DNA from 3 places in the Pseudomonas sp. SWRI51 genome. Region 1 is predicted to be linked to each of the others. Evidence: riboswitches for the same ligand, from Rfam matches in the RefSeq annotation. Region 1 holds a riboswitch; each other region holds the start of a gene.

Region 1 (6,888 bases):
ACATCCAGGCGCCCACGGCTGGGCGCGCCACTGGGGCCGGCCGGCACGAAGCGCCCGGCCAGCGCCGCCAGCAACGCGTCGATTTCGGCAGGGCCGCAGGCGTCCAGGCGCGGCGCCACCTCGTTGCGCAGGGCGTGCAGCACGTCTATGACCGGCAGCCAGCTACTGTCGTCCGGCAATGCCAAGGTTGCCTCCAGGGCCTGGCCGATCAGCGTCAGCGCAAGCTGCTCAAGGCGCTCGCGGGTGTCACCCGTGATGCGCCAGGGCGCGCTGTCGACCGCTTGCAGCAGCGCCGGGCGCGGCCCTTGCCAGGGCTCGCCGAGGTCGCAGTCCAGCGGGTCGAAGCCCAGCGCCATGGCCTTGGCCAAGGTGCGAATCAAACTTGCATTGCCGCCGCGACCGTCGCCACGCTCGACCCGCAGCAACGCCAGCAGCGTATCACTGCGCAGGCGGCCCTGTGGCGACTCGCCGAACACGTGCAGGCCATCGCGGATCTGCGATTCCTTGAGGTCGCACAGATAGGTGTCCAGCCGCGGCAGCCACACCGCCGCATCGTCCAGCTGGCCCTCGAGTTGCAGCTCGCGGTCGATGTGGTTGGCCTTGACCAGTTCCAGAATGTCCCGCTGCAACTCACGTGCTCGGCGCGGGTCGAGCAATTGCGCTTCATAATATTCGTCGGCCAGTTGCTCCAGATCGCGCAGCGGGCCGTAGGATTCGGCGCGGGTCAGCGGCGGCATCAAGTGGTCGATGATAACCGCCTGGGTACGGCGCTTGGCCTGGGCGCCCTCACCCGGGTCGTTGACGATGAACGGATAGATGTTCGGCAGTGGCCCGAGCAATGCGTCCGGCCAGCATTCACGCGACAGGCCCACACCCTTGCCCGGCAGCCACTCAAGGTTGCCGTGCTTGCCGACGTGGATAACCGCATCGGCGGCGTAGCTGTTGCGCAGCCAGAAGTGAAACGCCAGGTAACCATGGGGGGGCACCAAGTCCGGGTCGTGGTACACCGCACTCGGGTCGACCTGGTAGCCCCGCGCAGGCTGAATGCCGACAAAGGTCAGGCCATAGCGCAGCCCGGCAACCATCAGCCGGCCGTTACGGTGCATCGGGTCCTGCTCGGGGGCGCCCCAACGTTCCAGCACGGCGCGCTGGTTGGCCTGCGGCAACTGGGCAAAGGCGGCTTGATAGTCGGCCAGGCTCAAGCTTTGGGCGCAGGGGCGTTGGTCGAGGTGGTCAAGGTCGTTGGTTACGCCGCCGAGCAGTTGCTGAATGAGCGCAGTGCCGCTGTCCGGCAGCCCGGCAACCGGGTAGCCCTGCCCCTGCATGGCCTGCAGGATATTCAGCGCCGCCCCCGGCGTATCCAGGCCGACACCGTTGCCGATGCGCCCGTCGCGGGTCGGGTAGTTGGCCAGCACCAGGGCGACGCGCTTTTGCGGGTTATCCAGGCGCGCCAGTTCGACCCAGCGGCGCGCAAGTTCAGCGACAAAGTCCATGCGCTCAGGGTGCGCGCGGTAGCACACCACGTCGGACTGGCTGCGCTCGCTGTGCCAGGCAAGGTCTTTGAAACTCACCGGGCGGGTGATGATGCGCCCGTCCAGCTCCGGCAAGGCAATGTGCATGGCCAGGTCACGGGCGCCCAGGCCCTGCGCGCTCTGCTGCCACGCCGGCTGGTTGTCCTGGGCGCAGATCGCCTGCAACACCGGCACGTCACGGCGCAGCGGGCGCAGGTTGGGGCGTTCGGGGCTGGACAGGGCAAAGCCTGTGGTATTGATGATGACCTCGGCCTCGACCTCGTCCATCCACGCCTCGACCTGTTCAAGGCATGCTGACTCCTTCAGGCTGGCCACGGCGATCGGCAACGGGTTCAGCCCGCAGGCCTGCAGGCGCTGGCAGAACACATCGATGAACCCGGTGTTGGCCGCCTGCAGGTGCGAGCGGTAGAACAGCAGCGGAGCCACTGGCCACTGCGGGTTCCATTCGGCGTACCAGTCCTGCAGCACCGCACTGGGCAGTGTTGGGTGGTAAACCGCCGTGCGCGGCAGCGGCTGGGGTTCGTCCCAGGCGTAATCGCGCTCCAGCCAAAGGCTTGCGAGGCAGTTGAACAGGTTGAGCGCATTGGCCTTGCCGCCTTGGCGCAGGTAATGCCAAAGGCGCTCGGCCTGCGCCCCGGTGACATTGCCCAGGCCGGTGAGCTCCGGGTCCGGGCGGTCATCGCCCGGCACCATGATCAGTTGCACGCCGCGGCTGGCCAGCTCGACCAGTTGCTCGACGCCATAGCGCCAGTAACCGACCCCGCCGTGCAACGACACCAGAATCACCTTGGCATGGCGCAGCACCTCGTCGACATACAGGTCGACCGAAGCGTGGTTCTGCACCTGCATGGGGTTGGCCAGGCGCAGGCTGGGGAAGTGTTCAGGCAGTTGCTCGGCGGTTTCGGCGAGCAGCGCCAAGTGCGAATCGCCGCTGCACAGAATCACCAGTTCCGCTGGGGTCTGGCCAAGGTCAGCGATACTGTCGTCCGGCACGAAGCCGCCGGGCTGGGTGCGCAGCAGGTGCATCGGTCAGGCGCCCAGCGCCTGGCGCAGGCGGGCTTCCAGGTGCACGGCATCGAGGTCCTGACCGATCAGCACCAGGCGGGTGATGCGTGGTTCTTCGCTGCGCCAGGCGCGGTCGAAGTGTTTGTCGAAACGGGTGCCGACACCTTGGATCAACAGGCGCATCGGCTTGCCAGGGATGGCCGCGAAGCCTTTGGCGCGCAGAATGCCGAACTCGGTGACCAACTGCGTCAGGGCGCCCATCAGCAGGCTTTCGTCGGCTTCAGGCAGGTCGATGGAGATGGAGTCGAAGGCGTCGTGATCGTGGTCGTCATGGTCGTCGCCGTCGTGGTGCGAATCGTGGTGAGTGCGCCGGCCATCGATGTGCGCTTCGGATTCGGCACCGACACCCAGCAGCACGTCCAGCGGCAGCCGGCCACTGCTGGCCTCGATCACCTTGACCGCTGGCGGCAGCTCTTGCGCGACTTCTGCGCGGACCTTGGCCAGGCCTTCGGCGTCGATCAGGTCGGCTTTGTTCAACACCACCAGGTCGGCGCTGGCCAGTTGGTCGGCGAACAGCTCGTGCAGGGGCGACTCGTGGTCCAGGTTGGGGTCGAGCTTGCGCTGGGCGTCGACCTGGTCCGGGTAGGCGGCGAACGTGCCGGCGGCTACGGCCGGGCTGTCGACTACGGTAATGACCGCATCGACCGTACAGGCGTTACGGATTTCTGGCCACTGGAAGGCCTGCACCAAAGGCTTGGGCAGCGCCAGGCCGCTGGTTTCGATAAGAATGTGGTCAAGGTCGCCACGGCGGGCAACCAGTTCACGCATCACCGGGAAGAATTCTTCCTGCACGGTGCAGCACAGGCAGCCGTTGGCCAGCTCATAGACGCGGCCATTGGCCTCTTCTTCGCTGCAGCCGATGCTGCATTGCTTGAGGATTTCGCCATCGATGCCCAGCTCACCGAACTCGTTGACGATGACCGCAATGCGGCGGCCTTGGGCGTTGTCGAGCATGTGCCGCAGCAACGTGGTTTTACCCGAACCGAGAAAACCGGTAACGATGGTGACGGGGAGCTTGGCCAGTGTTTTCATGCGAGTGCCCTTGGCTGCAATGGCGCGGGCATGCGGCGGGACCGCCACGGGCGCTGATGGCCGGGCGTGTTCGCCACCGGATCACCCCGCCCGGTTTAAAGTCGAAAAGTTGCGAGGCAGGTCTCCTGGCTTGCACAGTGCCGGCCGCTAAGCCAGCAGGTGGGCGCCTTCCCGCATTCGCAGTGGCCATGCCAACCTTGTCGGATGTGCTTACAGTTGCGGGGGCAGCCGCGGCTTGACCGCGTTCCCGTCTTAGCTCCAGCACCGCTGGAGAACCTCGAAACGGCAAGGCTACGCAGTGCCCGCAATCCGGTCAACCGCCGTGGCGATTGACGCCCGCCCTGCCCCGTGATTTGCTAGCGAACTGCGTCCAGGTGCCCCTTAGGGGTGAAACGGGAAACCGGTGCGCCTTGAGCCTTTACAAAAGGGCCAGGCAAATCCGGTGCTGCCCCCGCAACGGTAAGCGAGAGAAGTGTCCAGACCACTGTGCCGCGCATTGGCATGGGAAGGTGACACTTGAACGGAGCCCTGCTCCGCCTCGCAAGCCCGGAGACCGGCCTGACGTCAACTCAACACCCCGCGGTGGGCGGGCGCTGTCGTTTACCCTGGGCCCTGGTGCCCGGGGTCGCCGCGCTTGCCCGTTGCCACAACAAAAGCAGCAGAGGAACGCGTCATGCCTATCAGCACCGCCAAACACAGCATCGCCACACCCGCCACGCTCAGCCAGCGCCTGATGGTTGCCATTGGCGCCAGCGTGCTGGGCCTGTCCCTGGTGTACTTCGCCGGTTTTTCGCATATCGAAGCGGTGCACAACGCGGCCCACGATACCCGCCACAGCGCCGCCTTCCCCTGCCACTGAGTAGCCCAGCATGATTACCCGTATCGCCCGTACCGCGGGCTTCAGCGGGCTGCTTGCAGCCTTGCTGCTGACGTTGCTGCAAAGTTTCTGGGTAGCCCCGCTGATTCTGCAGGCCGAAACCTATGAAAGCGCCGCCCCCGCGGCAAGCCACCCTGCTGAAGGTGAAGCTGTCGCCGCGCATGAACATGAACACAGTGCCGAAGCCTGGGAGCCTGAAGATGGCTGGCAGCGCGTGCTGTCCACCACCGGTGGCAATTTGGTGGTAGCCGTCGGCTTTGCCCTGATTCTCGCAGCGCTCTACAGCCTGCGCGCACCGGGCCGGGTCAGCAGCGGCGCCTGGTGGGGCCTGGCAGGCTTTGCGGTGTTCTGCCTGGCGCCGACACTGGGCCTGCCGCCCGAGCTGCCCGGCACGGCCGCTGCCGACCTGGGCCTGCGTCAGAACTGGTGGGTCGGCACCGCTGCCGCCACCGCTGTCGGCCTGGCACTGCTGGTGTTCGCCCGGCACTGGTTGCTCAAGGTGCTTGGCGCCGTGCTGCTGGTCATCCCCCACGTGATCGGCGCTCCACAGCCAGAGGTGCACGAAAGCCTGGCACCCGCCGCACTGGAGACTCAGTTCAAGATTGCTTCGTGGCTGACCAACGCGGCGTTCTGGCTTGCGCTGGGCCTGCTCAGTGCGTGGCTGTACCGCCGCTCCAGCGACGCCTGATGGCCTGCCCCCACCCCGAGCCTGTGCTGTTCGCAGGCTTCGGCTGCCGGCGCGGCTGCTCGCAGCAAACCCTGACAGCACTGCTGCACCAGACCCTTGCCAAGCATGCCCTGCCCTTGAACGCCGTGCGCGGCATCGCCAGCATTCAGGTCAAGGCCGACGAGCCTGGGCTGCTGGCGCTGGCCGAGGCACTCGGGTTGCCTTTGATCTGCTTCGAAGTCAGCCAGTTGGCGAGGGTTGAGCACCTGCTCAGCCAGCGGTCAGCCAGCGCCTTCGAACATACCGGTTGCTGGGGCGTTGCCGAAAGCGCCGCACTGGCTCTGGCCGAAGGCCACAGCCTGCTGCCTCACTTGCGGGTTACACGCCAAGTGCTTGATGGCGCTACCCTGGCGCTGGCTTGCGGCCGATAATGCCTCCTTTTACCCGCAAGGATTTTTCATGACGGTCTATTTCATCGGTGCCGGCCCCGGCGACCCCGAGCTGATCACGGTCAAGGGCCAGCGGCTGATCAACCAGTGCCCGGTGATCATCTATGCAGGCTCTCTGGTCCCCCCAGCGGTACTGGCCGGCAACACCGCCGAACGCGTGATAAACAGCGCCGAGCTGCACCTGGAACAGATCATCGAGGCCATGCGCCAGGCCCATGCCGATGGCCAGCACGTCGCGCGCGTGCACAGCGGCGACCCCAGCCTGTATGGCGCCATCGGCGAACAGATCCGCCATCTGCGCGAACTGGGCATCGACTACCAGATCATTCCAGGGGTAACCGCCACGGCCGCCAGTGCAGCGCTGCTTGGCTGCGAGCTGACCCTTCCGGACGTCGCACAAACGGTGATCCTGACCCGCTATGGCGACAGCTCACCCATGCCGGCCGGCGAACAATTGAATGATTTGGCGCGCCACGGCTGCACGCTTGCAATTCACCTAGGCATTCGCAACCTGGCACGTATCGTTGCAGAGCTGGTGCCCCACTATGGCGCCGACTGCCCGGTGGCCGTGGTACACCGCGCCACCTGGCCCGACCAGGACTGGGCCCGCGGCACGTTGGCCGATATTGTCGAACAGGTGGGGCGCAAGGGTTTCAGGCGCACGGCGTTGATCCTGGTAGGCCATGTGCTGGGCGATGCCCCGTTCGCTGACTCGGCGCTTTACCGCGCAGGCCACGCACACCTTTACCGCCCTGGCCCTTGAACCGATTGCAGCACCTGTCGGCGGCGTAGCACACTGCTATTTTAAGCCCACCGGAACCTCGCCCATGCTTGAGCTACGCCCCAACTGCGAATGCTGCGACTGCGACCTGCCGCCAGACAGCCCGGACGCGCTGATCTGTTCGTTTGAGTGCACGTTCTGTCGAGCGTGCAACCAAAAACATCTGCATGGGCACTGCCCGAACTGCGCAGGCCAGCTGAGCCCGCGCCCCACGCGCGTAGGTAGCGCACTGCAGAATAACCCCGCCACGACCCAGCGCACCCTCAAGCCGCACCCAGGCTGCGCCTGAAACAGCCTTGGAAGCTCCGTCCTAGGACCTTTTGTAGTCCTTTTCAACAAAGTGCCGTTGCCTTTTCAACATGCCTATAATCACCTATTACCAAAGGATCTGAATGTACGTAATGTGCCCGCTGCTCGGTTCTGTGGCTCTCAGGCTCGAGGTTTCAAGACAACAACAAGCGGGCTCATTTCTACAGGAGTTACCC
Region 2 (6,888 bases), on a different contig from region 1:
GGCCGGCCCCTCATACAGCACCGGCACCGACAGCACCGGCCCACCATCGAGCAGGCGCCGGCGCGCTTCAGTGGACAGGAACAGGCCCCTGGCCCGGTCCCAGACATCGAACTCGCAGAAGTAATGCGGCAGACGGTCGTAGAACACCGAATGCTTCTTGTGCAGCCACTCGCCGTACAGCACGAAGCGGTCTTCCAGGCGTTCGAGCAACCAGTGTTCATGGGCTACCGCCCACTGCTTGAACAGGTTGAACTGTCGCTCGCGCCCGCCTCCGGTGAGGTAATGGCCACGCGATTGCAAACGCAGCTCGCCACCTTGGGTAAAGCTGATGCCGGCGTTAGCGCCGTCGAGTTTTTCTTCTACCACAAGCCAGGCACCGGCCAGAGCGCTGTAGCGAACCTGGCCGTCGTCAGTGTCGCCATCCTGCAGGCGTGAGCCTTGCAAGTGCGGCGTGCGGGGGTATTTGAGCAGATCAAGGGTGTGCGCATCGGCACGAAAATCCATGTTCATGGGTTTCTCCACAGAAATTGGGAAAAACCGACGACAGGATCAGGCAGGCATGGCGATGAAGCGCCGCCGCGCACAGGCGCAGGCAGCCATCAGGCAAGATGGACCGTCGTCGGTATCAGGCGTGTTGGCTGAGGCAGGGCACTGGCTTCACCACTTGGAAAAAGGTTGCAGGGGTTTGAAGGCGCGCATTCAACAGCAACTGGCAGGGCCAGGTCAAGGGCAAATGTGCATCGACTGTTTCAACCGCCGGCGAGCAGGCTGCGGTCAAACACGAACCCACGAGGCTCACGCGGAGTGTGCCGATACAACTGCTGCGGGCGGCCCAGGCGCGGCTGGTTCTTGTCGCCGGTATCGACCACCCAGCCCTCGCCTTTCATGCGCTCAAGGCGCTTGCGCACCGAAGTGCCATTAACTGGCTGGCCCAGGCACGCCTGCATCGCGGCCAGGGCATCGAGCACCGTGAAGCGCTCCGGCACCAGGTACAGCGGCAAGTTGGTATACAGGCTTTTGGCAGCCAGGCGCTCGCCAGCGCGCTCAACCAACAGCCGGTGATCGAACGGCAGCGCCTGCTTGCCGGTCAACAGGCTGTCAAGGTCGTGAAAGGCTAGATGCTCGCTTTGCAGGGCCGTGTCCGGGTCGAGCAGCGCCAGGTAATAGGTGCTCAATGACCAGCCACGCGGATCGCGCACGGCATTGCCCTCGGTCCCCACTTGCTCCAGATGCCGTGGTTGCACCAGGGCCTTTTCGCTCAACGCGCGGGCAGCAGCGGCATCGAGGCTGCTATCGGCGCTGCGGCCATTGACGATGACACCGGGCAACGCCCACTGCCCGGCATGCGGCTCACGCTCGCGCTGATGCAGCAGCACCTGAAGGCGCAGATTATGCGGTGACAGGCGCAGGGCAACGATATCTACGCTGGCCAGGACTTCTGCTGTGCTCACTTGATGCCTCCCCTCTGAGAACCTGCCTATATTCCACCAGAGCAATTAAATAGGGCAAGCAACAAATTATTTGGTTGGCCGGCCTTGACACACTTAGTGCACCAGATGGATTATGTACCCATTCCAGCCGGGGAGACCCCTCAGATGAAAATCGCAAGCTTCGATGTTGACGCCCAAAATGGCTTTACCAGCAACGCCCCGCACGAGCTGCCGGTGCCGGGTGGCGAGCTGATCGCCCCGGCGCTCAACGCCATGGCCCGCCGCGCCGACCTGCGCCTGGGCAGCAAGGACGCCCACCCAGCCAATGCGGCCTGGGCTGTCGCCGAACACGGGCAAATGCTGCAACCGCTGACGCTGGCCAATGCCGACCTGACCTGGGTCAGCCACTGCGTCCCCGGCACCGCAGGCTTCGAGCTGCTACCTGGCCTGCCCGCCCCCATCGACTACGACTACTTCGTCTGGAAAGGCGTGGAGCCAGACCTGCACCCCTACGGCGCCTGCTACCACGACCTGGCCGAACGCCGCTCCACCGGCGCCATCGAATACCTCAAGGTGCAGCAGGTGCAGGCGATCATCGTCGGCGGCCTGGCCCTGGACTACTGCGTGCGCACCACTGCCCTGCAACTGCGCCGGGCGGGCTTCGAAGTGCTGCTGTACCTGCCGGCCTGCTGCGCCCTGAGTGCCGATGGCGCCAACGCCGCATGCAGCGAGATGCAAGCCGCCGGTATCTACCTGTGCGCCGACGAACAAGCGCTAGACACCCAACTCACCGCCCTCAAGGAGCCCCGCCCATGACCGACAGCGTATTCGGCCCACGGATCGTTCAGAACCTGCTGGACACCGACTTCTACAAGATCACCATGATGCAGGCGGTGCTGCACAACTACCCCAACGCCGAAGTGGAATGGGAATTCCGCTGCCGCAACAACGAAGACCTGGCGCCGTACCTGGCCGAGATCCGCTACCAGGTCGAGCAGTTGAGCGAGCTGTCGGTCACCCTGGACCAGTTGGCCTACCTTGAGAAGATCCCGTTCATCAAGCCGGACTTCATTCGCTTCCTCAGCCTGTTCCGCTTCAACCTGCGCTACGTGCAGGTAGGCCTGGACGATGCCGGGCAACTGGCCATCCGCGTGCGCGGGCCGTGGCTGCACGTGATCCTGTTCGAAATCCCGTTACTGGCGATCATCAGCGAGGTGCGCAACCGCTACCGGTACCGCGACGTGGTCATCGAGCAAGTCGGCGAGCGCCTCTACCAGAAGCTTGATTGGCTCAAGGCCGAGGCCAGTGCCGATGAACTGGCCGGCTTGCAGCTGGCCGACTTCGGCACCCGGCGGCGCTTCTCGTACCGGGTGCAGGAAGAGGTGGTGCACATTCTCAAGCGGGACTTCCCCGGGCGCTTCGTCGGCACCAGCAACGTACACCTGGCCCGCGAGTACGACTTGAAACCCATCGGCACCATGGCCCATGAATGGTTCATGGCGCACCAGCAACTCGGCCCACGCCTGGTCGACAGCCAGGCTGCTGCGCTGGAATGCTGGGTTCGCGAATACCGCGGGCAGTTGGGTATCGCCCTGACCGACTGCATCGGCATGGATGCGTTCATGCAGGACTTCGATCTGTATTTTGCCAAGTTGTTCGACGGCCTGCGCCACGACTCCGGCGACCCATTGGTCTGGGCCGAAAAAGCCATCGCCCACTACCAGCGCCTGGGCATCGACCCGCAAAGCAAGACGCTGATCTTCTCCGACGGGCTGGACTTCGCCAAGATGCTCGAACTGTACCGGGCACTGAGCGGCCGCATTCACGTAAGCTTCGGTATTGGCACCAACCTCACCTGCGATATTCCGGGTGTGGCGCCGATGAACATGGTGATCAAGATGACCGCCTGCAACGGCGCCCCTGTGGCCAAGATTTCCGACAGCCCAGGCAAGACCCAATGCCGGGACGAGAATTTCGTGAGCTATCTGCGGCATGTGTTCAAGGTGGCGTGAGGAGCAAGCGGCAAGCAAAAGCGGATTGGCGCTTTCTTGCAGCTTGTAGCTTTGGGCTCGAAGGTCCAAAAAACGCTGTGAATCGGTAGGTGCATGGTTATAAGATAACGTTTCTTATCGTGATCTTTCTGCCTGTGACCTCTCCTCCATGACAAGCGCATCAGCCCCCCCTACCCTGCTATCCCAGCGCCTGCAGAGCATTGACGCCCTGCGCGGGCTGGTGATTCTCTTCATGCTGCTCGACCACGTGCGTGAGACGTTCTTCATGCATCATCAGGTCAGCGACCCGATGAACGTCGAACTGACCGACCCCGGTCTGTTTGCCAGCCGCACCCTCGCCCACTTGTGCGCACCTGTGTTCGTGCTGCTCACAGGGCTGTCAGCCTGGCTGTACGGCGAGAAGTACCAGGGCCGTGGGGATGTCTCGGCGTTTCTGTTCAAGCGCGGACTGTTTCTGGTGGCGCTGGAATTCACTCTGGTCAACTTCGCCTGGACCTTCCAGTTGCCGCCGACGGTGATCTACCTGCAGGTCATCTGGGCGATTGGCATCAGCATGATTGCCCTGTCCGTACTGGTGTGGCTGCCGCGCGCTGCGCTCATCACCCTGGGCACAGTGATCATTGCCGGGCATAACCTGCTCGATGCCCTGCATTTTGGGCCTGAGTCGGCACTGCACGTGCCGTGGGCCATCCTGCATGACCGTGGCTGGCTGCAAGCCTGCGACAGCCTGCGCCTGCGCACTTCCTACCCAGTGCTGCCGTGGATTGGCGTAATTGCCATAGGCTATGGCCTTGGGCCGTGGTTTGGCCGTGCCAGCCAGGCAGGGGCCCGGCAAAAGCGCCTGTTGCTGGCCGGTAGCGCGGCACTGCTTGGGTTCGCGCTGCTGCGCCTGATCAATGGCTACGGCGAAGCGCCATGGAGCAGCTACGCGAACGTCACGCAAAGTGTGATGAGCTTTTTCAACATCACCAAGTACCCGCCGTCGCTGGTGTTTCTGACCCTGACGCTGGGCTGTGGGCTGTTGTTACTGCGCGGCTTCGAACGAGCCGGGACTACCCGCTGGATCAACGCGCTGACAGTGTTTGGCGCGGCGCCCATGTTCTTCTACCTGCTGCACCTGTATGTGCTGAAGCTGTTGTACCTCGCCTGCGTGGCGGTGTTTGGGCTCAACCGTGGCGGGTATTTCGGTTTTGAGGCTATCAGTGCGGTTTGGCTGGTGGCAGTGGTACTGGCGGCTGCCCTTTACCTGCCAGTGCGTTGGTTCGCGCAGTTGAAGGCTCGCCGGCGGGATATCGCCTGGCTCAAGTATCTGTAATGCCACTATCTGCCCCTACACCGCGCTGTGGTTTATGTGGGCAGCAAAAACGTTTCCCCCTGGCGGCTGATGGTCTACCATGCCGTCCGCCGGTTTCCCCAGGGAACTAACAGGGAATCCCCGGCTTGCCAGTGGCAAGCCAACGGGAACTGCCCCCGCAACTGTAGGTGCCGAGCCCGCGCCATCAATGCCACTGGAGCGAACCTCCGGGAAGGCTGGCGCAGGGCCAGGACGCACCAGTCAGGAGACCTGCCGGCGCACATTCACCAACCGGCGGGGTGTCCGGGATGGCCATCTCCACCCCTTGCGGGTGCTGTCCGTTGCCGGCCGCAATGGGCCTTGCGATGCCTGTCCGTGTGTTCATGCCGTACACAGCCCGATAGGAGATCGCCCCTCATGCTGCCCCGTTTCGCCACACTGCTCGCCAGCCTGTCGCTGGCATGTGCTGCCCATGCTGGCGCCACGCACTACCCGCTGACCGTCGACAACTGCGGTGTAGCGCAGACCTTCGCCCAAGCCCCGGAGCGTGCAGTGACCATCGGCCAGGCCGGCACCGAAATGCTCTATGCCTTGGGCCTTGGTGAGAAGCTTGCGGGCACCTCGCTGTGGTTCAACAACGTGCTCCCCGAGTTTGCCGAACAGAATGCCAAGGTGCCGCGTTTGGCGGACAACGACCCAAGCTTTGAGGCCGTAGTCGGCAAGCGCCCGCAGTTGGTGGCGGTGCAGTTCGAGTGGATGGTCGGCGCCCAGGGCGTGGTCGGCACCCGCGAGCAGTTCGCCGAGCTTGAAATCCCGACCTACCTGCTGCCATCGGACTGCGAGGGCAAGGACAATCTGGTGGGCGCCGACGGCACCCGCCTGCAGCCGTTTCGTATCGACAGCATCTATAAAAGCATCAGCGAGCTTGCCGAAATCTTCGACGTTCAGGCGCGGGGCGTGGCCCTCAATGACCAACTCAAAGGCAAGCTCAAGCATGCTCGCCAGCAGCTTGCCGGCAAGGACCTCAGCGCCACCAGCGCGCTGTTCTGGTTCTCCAGCGCCGACCTTGAGATGGACCCTTATGTAGCAGGCCGCCAGGGCGTGGCCGATTTCATGCTGCAAACCCTGGGCGTGCGCAACGTGGTCGAGTCCAACGAGGAGTGGCCGACCGTGGGCTGGGAGACGCTGGCCAAAGCCAATCCCACATGGCTGATCATCGCGCGCATGGACCGCCGCCGCTTCCCGGCGGACGACGTCGAAAAGAAGCTTGAATTCCTGCACAGCGACCCGGTAGCAAAGAACATGGACGCGGTCAGGAACGGCCGCGTAATAGTGCTCGATGCTGACGCCATGCAAGCCGGCATCCGCTTGTTCCCTGGGCTGGAGCGCCTGTCCACGGCCTTCGCCACCGGTAAAGCACCGCAACCATGAACCGCATGCTTCCTCTTGGCGCCGTCGCGCTGCTTGCCTTGCTGGCAGCGCTGCTGGCCGGTATCGCAATCGGCGAAACGCGCCTGAGCTTCGAGGTGGTCGCCCAGGTGCTGGCCAACCACCTGTGGCAGGCAGGCCACGTGCTCGACCCGATAGACGCCGGCATCATCTGGAACTACCGCCTGCCGCGCACGCTGGTGGCTGCCGCCTGTGGTGCTGGCCTGGCCACCTGCGGGGTAATCCTGCAGGCGCTGTTGCGCAACCCGCTGGCCGAACCCTACCTGCTAGGCCTGTCTGCCGGCGCATCGACCGGCGCCGTGGCAGTTGGTTTGCTGGGCTTGGGGGGGACGCTGCTGTCATTGTCTGGTGGTGCTTTCGTCGGTGCGTTGGCGGCGTTCGCGCTGGTTTTGCTATTGGCGCGCGCCAGCGGCAGCAGCCACAACAACGCCCAGGTAATTCTTGCCGGCATTGCCGGCTCGCAGCTGTTCAACGCGCTTACGGCGTTTCTGATCACCAAGTCGGCTACCGCCGAGCAGGCCCGCGGCATCATGTTCTGGCTGCTGGGCAACCTCAGCGGTGTGCGCTGGCCATCGGTGTGGCTCGCCCTACCTGTGGCCCTGCTGGGGCTGGTGGTGTGCCTGTGGCACCGCCGCGCGCTGGATGCCTTCACCTTTGGCGCCGACTCCGCCGCCTCACTCGGGGTGCCGGTGCGCCGCACGCA
Region 3 (6,888 bases), on a different contig from region 1:
GGCCGGTGGGGTTGTTCGGGTTAACCAGCAGCAGCACATCGAGGCTGTCGAGCTGACCGTCGACCTCATCGTCGGCAAGCTCCACCAGCGTGTGCCCCGCCTTGCGCCAGGCGTGGCCGTGTTCAGCGTAGCACGGCGACAACACCCCAACCCGGCCAGTGCTGCGCAACTGCGGCAAGGCCTGGATCGCCGCCTGGGAACCTGCCACCGGCAGCAGCACTGTGGCGTTGTAATAGGCGCGCGCCGCCTGTTCGAGGCCGTCTTCGGTCTCTGGCAGGCGTGCCCAGGCTTCTTTGTCAATGGTCGGGACCGGGTACGGCCAGGGCGCGATGCCGCTGGACAGGTCAAGCCAGTGCTGGCGAGCAATACCGTACTGCTGTACGGCGCGCGCCAAGCGGCCACCATGTTCAAGCATAGAAATACCCCCCCAAGGCAATCACCAGCAACCACAGCCACACCCCGCGCTGCACCAGGTTCCAGCCACGCTCGATGGCATCGGCGTCGGCCATCGGCCCTTCCCCAAGGCGTGGGCGCTCATGCAGCTCGCCGTGGTACACCGCCGGGCCGCCCAGCTCGACCGCCAGCGCACCGGCACCAGCCGCCATTACCGGGCCTGCGTTGGGGCTGTCCCACAAACGCCCCTGCTGGCGCCAGCAACGCAGTGCCAGGCGGGTCTTGCCGAGCAGCGCATAGGTCAGCGCCACCAGCCGGGCCGGAACATAGTTGAGCACATCGTCGATGCGCGCGGCGCACCAGCCAAAGCGCTCGAAACGTTCATTACGATAGCCCCACATGGCATCCAGGGTATTGCTCAGGCGGTACAACACCACACCCGGCGCACCGGCCACGACAAACCAGAACAGCGCGGCGAACACCGCATCGCTGCCGTTCTCCAGCACCGATTCGGTGGCAGCGCGGGCCACGGCCGGCTCGTCCAGCTCGCGGGTTTCACGGCTGACCAGATAACCGACGCGGGTACGCGCCTGCTCAAGGTCCCCCTGGCGCAGGGCCTGGGCCACCGGCAGCACATGCTCGCCAAGGCTGCGCAAGCCCAGCGCGCAGTACAACGCCAGTACGTCCACCAGCCAACCGATGTAGGGCAGCCATGACAGAATCAGCGCCAGCAGCGTCAGCGGTACCACGGCGATAAACCAGGCGCTCACACCATGGCTGCGCCAGCCCCGGCCACCGGCGTTCAGGCGCTTTTCCAGGTTGCTCGCCAGGTTGCCGAAGCCCACCAGCGGGTGGCGCCGCTGCGGCTCGCCAAACAAGGCGTCCAACGCAACGCCTGCGACGGTCAGTAACGCCACGCTCATGGGCGTTCTCCCCAGTGGTTCTCAAACAGCATGTCGTGCAACGGACGCTCCTCGGCCCAGTTTTCCATGACCAGCATCGGCGCCGGGTAAAACGCAGCAACCGGCCCCAGGCACAACACCGCCACCGCTTTTGCGCCGGCCGGCATGCCCAGCAGCTCGCCCAGCGCCTGCGGGTCGAACAGCGACACCCAGCCCATGCCAAGGCCTTCGGCACGCGCGGCCAGCCACAGGTTCTGGATAGCGCAGGCAAGCGATGCCAGGTCCATCTCCGGCAGGGTGCGGCGGCCAAAAATATGCGGCTCGCGGTTGTCCATCAATGCCGCGACCAACACCTCGGCGCAGTCGCCGATACCCTCGACCTTGAGCTGCATGAACGCATCGGAGCGCTCGCCCAGTGCCTCAGCGGTGCGCAGGCGCTCCTGCTCGACCAACGCCTGGATACGCTCGCGCAACGCACGCTGGCTGATGCGGATAAACCGCCATGGCTGCATGAGGCCGACGCTGGGCGCCTGGTGCGCGGCGCTCAGCAGGCGCCCGAGCAGCTCAGGCGCCACCTCGCCACCGATGAAGTGGCGCATGTCGCGGCGCTCACCGATGGCCCGGTAGATAGCCGCGCGTTCTGCGTCGCTGTAAGCGTGTTCATTCATGGTCGCAACAATGCCGCCGCCGCATCGGGGTTGGAAGGGAAATAGAAGTGTACGTATGAAGCCGTCAGCCGGCCGGTGCGGTACACCGCTTCGTTACCGCGCCCGCCATTGGGGCTCAGGCCGCGAGCGATGGGCTCAAGCTCGGTGCTGGTCAGCGAATGGTGATACGTGTGCCCACGCAAAGTGCCTTCAGGCAGCTCGACCGCCTGTAGCGCCAGCGCAGCCAGGCGCTTCTGCATGGTTGCCTCGCCGCTCAGCAACCCCAGCAGCGCGGCGCGCTCGCCCGCCACATCGGTCAGCGCATCGAGCAGGTAAAGCATGCCGCCACATTCGGCCAGCAGCGGCTTGCCCTGGGCGTGGTGGGCACGGATCGCCTCGAGCATCGGCGCATTGGCCGCCAGCGCGTGGTGGTGCAGCTCCGGATAGCCGCCGGGCAAGTACAGGCTGTCTACCGCCGGCAGCTCACGGTCGTGCAGCGGCGAGAAGAACTCAAGGTGGGCGCCCAGATTGCGCAGCAGCTCAAGATTGGCGCCATACAGGAAGGCAAAGGCTTCGTCGCGGGCCACGCCAATGCGCACCCCGGCCAGCGTAGCGGCGGGTTGCTGCAGCAGCGGCGCGGCAAAGCTGACCGGCGGCGGCAAGGCCGCATCGCAACTGGCGCCGAGTGCTTCGGCGGCGGCATCCAGGCGGGCGTCGAGGTCGTTCAGCTCGCTGGCCTGCACCAGGCCTAGGTGGCGGCTGGGCAACTCGATACCCCGCTCGCGGGACAGCCCGCCATACCAGCGCAGGCCTTCGGTCAGGCTACCTTCGAGCAGTTGCGCATGGCGCAGGCTGCCGACCCGATTGGCCAGTACGCCAGCGAATGGCAAATCGGGCTGATAGCGCGCAAGGCCCAGGGCCAGGGCGCCGAAGGTCTGGGCCATGGCGGTGCCGTCGATCACCGCCAGCACCGGCACGCCGAAGTGGCGGGCAAGGTCGGCACTGGACGGGGTGCCATCGAACAGCCCCATCACCCCTTCGATGAGGATCAGGTCAGCGTCGGCCGCCGCCTCCCACAGCAGGCGACGGCTTTCGTCGGCGCCGATCATCCACAGGTCGAGCTGGTACACCGGCGCGCCGCTGGCCCGCTCGAGAATCATCGGGTCGAGAAAGTCCGGGCCGCACTTGAACACCCGCACCTTGCGCCCCTGGTTACGGTGCAGGCGTGCCAGGGCCGCAGTGACCGTGGTCTTGCCCTGCCCCGAAGCCGGGGCGGCAATCAGCACGGCCGGGCAGTGCCGGGGTTGGCTCACAGTTCGACGCCTTTCTGCGCACGAATGCCGGCCTGGAACGCATGCTTGAGCATGCCCATTTCGGTGACGGTGTCGGCCATTTCAATCATTTCAGGCTTGGCCCCACGGCCCGTGACGATCACGTGCTGCATCGGCGGGCGCGCCTGGATGTCGGTCAGCACCTGGTCGAGGTCGAGATAGCCGTGCTTGAGGGCAATGTTCAGCTCATCGAGCACCACGAACTGCACCGCGGGGTCTTGCAGCAGTTGCCGCGATACCGCCCAGGCGGCCTCGGCTGCAGCGATGTCGCGCTGGCGGTCCTGGGTTTCCCAGGTAAAGCCCTCGCCCATCACGTGGTAGCGCACCTCGTCCGGGAAACGGCGGAAGAACAACTCTTCGCCGGTGCTGTTGCGGCCCTTGATGAACTGCACCACGCCGCACTGCATGCCATGGCCCAAGGCGCGTGCAAGCATGCCGAAGGCCGAGCTGCTTTTGCCCTTGCCGTTGCCGCTGAGCACCAGCAGCAGGCCGCATTCGTTGGGGGAGTTGGCGATGCGCTCGTCGATGAGCGCCTTCTTGCGCTGCATGCGCGCCAGGTGGCGTTCGTCGCGTTCGGGGGATTCGCTCATCAGGGGTCTCCGCAAACTGCCGCGCGGTGGCGGCAGGTAAAAGGCGGGCATACGGAGAACGCGCAGGAGCTGCGGCATTAGCCACAGTGCACCGCGCATCACCCTCCGTGATGCCGTTGGCAGTTACAGGCCGGTCTCCGGGCTTGTGAGTGGGGCAAAGGCCCCGGCCTGCGCGCCTTCCCGGGTGAGAGCACCCAGTGGCCGTGCGCGGCGTCGACTCACCTACCGTTGCGGGGGCAGCGCCGGAATCGCGCCATGCTGGCACCCACCGGCTTCCCAGTTTCACCCCGCCAAGGCTTGGCTCGCAGGGCACCTGAAACACGCGCGAAGGTTAGAGGGTTGCACCCTGAGCGTCAATGAACGAAGGCCGCAATGGCCTGGATCAATGGCCGATCTGCCAGCTTGTGCCACACTGAGTACAGTGATATCACTTAGCCAGCACCCAGCTGACCTCAATACAATTACAAGGAGAGCGCAGCATGCAAGGCCTGACCATCAATAATCAGCATCTGGAGTTCCTGCGCCCGGCACTGGAGCGCTGGATCGACTGCATCGACCGTTGCAACCAGTTCCATGGCGACAACGAGGCGCCCTACTGGCATGGCACAGCAGCCAATGTCGGCCTGCTGGCCGCTGCCGCCTGGCAGAGCGAGCTGGCCGCATTGGAGCAGACCGTCAGCAAGAAGCAGCGCGACGAAGGCGAGCGTGACGCCCGCTGCGACCTGTCGATCAGTAGCGCCGAAGCATCCGTGTACTTGCATGCCAGCCAGCGCTGGCCGCGCATTGCGCGTTTGGACATGACCGCGGCGCTGCTGGAAACCGCCGTGCAGGCCAAATGCATCGCCTACCCCAGCCAGCTCAAGGCCGGCGCCCTGTTCGTCACGCCATGGAAGGCCGGCCAGCACGCAAGCCCCGAGGAACTGCAGGACCTGGTGGACGATCTGCAAAAGCACACCGCCTGCGCGGTGGCGTGGTACTTCCCGTATGCCTATCGCAAGCTGCACAACGAGCTGGGGCAGTACTTTCCCGGGGTGGCGTTGCTGCTCAAGCAGGCGTGACCGGGTCAGCCGAAGAAGCGCTCGACCAAGCCTGCATCATTCAGGCGCGCTGCGTAGGCGGCGCGGTCGAACAGCTGGCCGGTGCGCAGGTCATAAACCGGCCCGGACGCGGGGGCGGCCACCTCACTTAACCGCACATTGACGAAGTGGTACTCGGCGCCGCGGATCTCGCGCAGCGAATCGATGCGAAAGTACGAGCCCGGCACGAACAGCGTTTCGGCCTCGTTGGCATGGCCTGAAAACGCGCTGACCGGCGTGCCATTGCGATAGCTGCCTGCTGGCAACTCGAATACCACGGAGGTGTCATCGAAAACGCCCTCAACGCCGCTGGCAGTCTTGAGGTTGTTGTCGGCGGCGAACTGGCGCACCACATACGGGTTTTCGGTAAACGAGGTCAGGTCGGTATTGACCAGCACATCGCCCACATTGAACTGCCCGTTACGGAAGTGCGTACCGCTGGTGCTGCGCAGGCCATGGCCGCCGCGATATAGCGGCACATCGCTGTTTTTCGGCAGACGCTCCAGATCATCAGCGAGCTTGGTCACGTAGTCCACTTCATCGCCGTAGGGGAAATCGCGCACGCCTTCGCGCAGGAAGCGGTTGATCTGCGAATCTTCCTCGGTGTACATCAGGATCAGGTGATTCTTGTAGCGGCCGTCCTGCTGATAGGTGTAGGCCGGCGTGCCGCCGTCATCGACATAATCGAAACCGTTGTCGTCCACTTGCGGGTCGTCTTCATCATCGAGTTCAGGGATATCCTGGTCGCCCAGCAACGCCTCCTGCCGCGCCCGGGCGTTGTCCGAGAGGGTGCGCTCGCGCAGCGCATCCGGGCGCATGTACTCGTCCCAGAACGCTGAAGGCTCGCTGGCCAGGTTGCCGGTTGGCGCGCCACCGGCCAGACGTGGCGGTGCCAGCAACTCCCACTCCCCCTCAGCATTGAGCCGCACCGGGCGCAGGGGCCCGAACGCAAACGGATTGTCGGCAGGCACGATCAGCCAGCTCGATGTCTCCGGGCTATAGCGCACGCGATAGGGAACACCTTCCAGCTCGATCCAGCAACTGCCGTCGGTGCCCATGCGCACCCCTTCCAAGCGGCCCTGCCCTAGCGGCTTTGCATCCAGCACGTCATTGGCCTCGATGCCATCGAGACCGGCCGAGGGCGCCTCAAGCACCTCCCAATCGGCCAGCGAGGTTTGCAGTTCGTGAAAAGGCGTCTGGTACGAAAGCAGCGCCATGCTACTGCCTGCGCCCACATCGACCATGCTCAGTGCGGCGAACACTGAATCCAGAATCGCCGCACGCATTGCCGCCTGGCGTTGCTGGGCGCTGCCCGCATGCACGGCAGCATCGATATCCAGGCCAAGCTTTGCAAGGGTCACGCCGAGCAACCCCAGCGACACTGGCCAGCCCATCGGCACAAAGCCACCAAAGACCTGCAGGAAAGCGCCGAGATAGCCGCGCCACATGGCCTTGCGCAACTGACTGTTGTCAGTCATGCGTGCGGCATTGCTCTGCATCTGGTTACGCGCCTGCTCGGTAACGAAAGCAAAGAATGAGGGGCCAACCGGCTTGCGGGCACCTTCCAGCAAAACCAGTGCAGCTTCGTCGCTGTCACTGGCACCTAGCGCCGCCAACGCATCGCCCACCGCTTGCAGCGAAGCCGCGTCATGGGGGTCGGCTACCAGGCCGCGCTTGAACCGCGCCACCTGCTCAGTGTTTGCCAACTGTTCCCGTAGCCACTGCGCCACTGCCTGCAGGGAAGCAAAAGCCTGCAAGGGCTGCTCGGCCCACGGCAAGTACAGCAAGACACCACTGCCAGCGCCCTGCAATACATAAAGGCAGGCACCTGAGACCGCTCCCAGCTCGTAGGCTTCGGCTAACGCGCCGTCCGCCACGGCCTGCTCACGCAACTGCGCAAGGGTAAGTTGCGCATCACTCAAGCCCAACCAGGTGCGCAACTGCTGCGT

What was found. A riboswitch is a leader RNA that binds a small molecule or an ion and turns the genes downstream of it on or off. The one in region 1 is predicted to bind cobalamin.
Region 2: linked by a shared signal. The riboswitch ahead of HU720_RS10305 (ABC transporter substrate-binding protein) and the one ahead of cobW (cobalamin biosynthesis protein CobW) in region 1 are both predicted to bind cobalamin.
Region 3: linked by a shared signal. The riboswitch ahead of cobO (cob(I)yrinic acid a,c-diamide adenosyltransferase) and the one ahead of cobW (cobalamin biosynthesis protein CobW) in region 1 are both predicted to bind cobalamin.

The regions. Positions count from the first base shown of each region.
Region 1 is NZ_JABWRG010000001.1:18,402-25,289, reverse strand. It holds gene cobN (cobaltochelatase subunit CobN) at 1-2,558, opposite strand, end outside; gene cobW (cobalamin biosynthesis protein CobW) at 2,562-3,629, opposite strand; cobalamin riboswitch at 3,727-3,924, opposite strand; cobalamin riboswitch at 3,985-4,206, shown strand; gene HU720_RS00115 (CbtB domain-containing protein) at 4,303-4,488, shown strand; gene HU720_RS00110 (CbtA family protein) at 4,499-5,194, shown strand; gene HU720_RS00105 (cobalamin biosynthesis protein) at 5,194-5,604, shown strand; gene cobM (precorrin-4 C(11)-methyltransferase) at 5,633-6,385, shown strand; gene HU720_RS00095 (DUF1272 domain-containing protein) at 6,450-6,692, shown strand.
Region 2 is NZ_JABWRG010000024.1:15,074-21,961, forward strand. It holds gene HU720_RS10280 (RNA ligase family protein) at 1-510, opposite strand, end outside; gene HU720_RS10285 (NUDIX hydrolase) at 750-1,451, opposite strand; gene HU720_RS10290 (nicotinamidase) at 1,596-2,246, shown strand; gene pncB (nicotinate phosphoribosyltransferase) at 2,243-3,442, shown strand; gene HU720_RS10300 (heparan-alpha-glucosaminide N-acetyltransferase domain-containing protein) at 3,591-4,757, shown strand; cobalamin riboswitch at 4,831-5,029, shown strand; gene HU720_RS10305 (ABC transporter substrate-binding protein) at 5,154-6,167, shown strand; gene HU720_RS10310 (iron ABC transporter permease) at 6,164-6,888, shown strand, end outside.
Region 3 is NZ_JABWRG010000023.1:37,537-44,424, forward strand. It holds gene cobD (threonine-phosphate decarboxylase CobD) at 1-415, opposite strand, end outside; gene cbiB (adenosylcobinamide-phosphate synthase CbiB) at 408-1,316, opposite strand; gene bluB (5,6-dimethylbenzimidazole synthase) at 1,313-1,963, opposite strand; gene HU720_RS10155 (cobyrinate a,c-diamide synthase) at 1,960-3,255, opposite strand; gene cobO (cob(I)yrinic acid a,c-diamide adenosyltransferase) at 3,252-3,863, opposite strand; cobalamin riboswitch at 3,974-4,195, opposite strand; gene HU720_RS10165 (hypothetical protein) at 4,343-4,921, shown strand; gene HU720_RS10170 (DUF6543 domain-containing protein) at 4,927-6,888, opposite strand, start outside.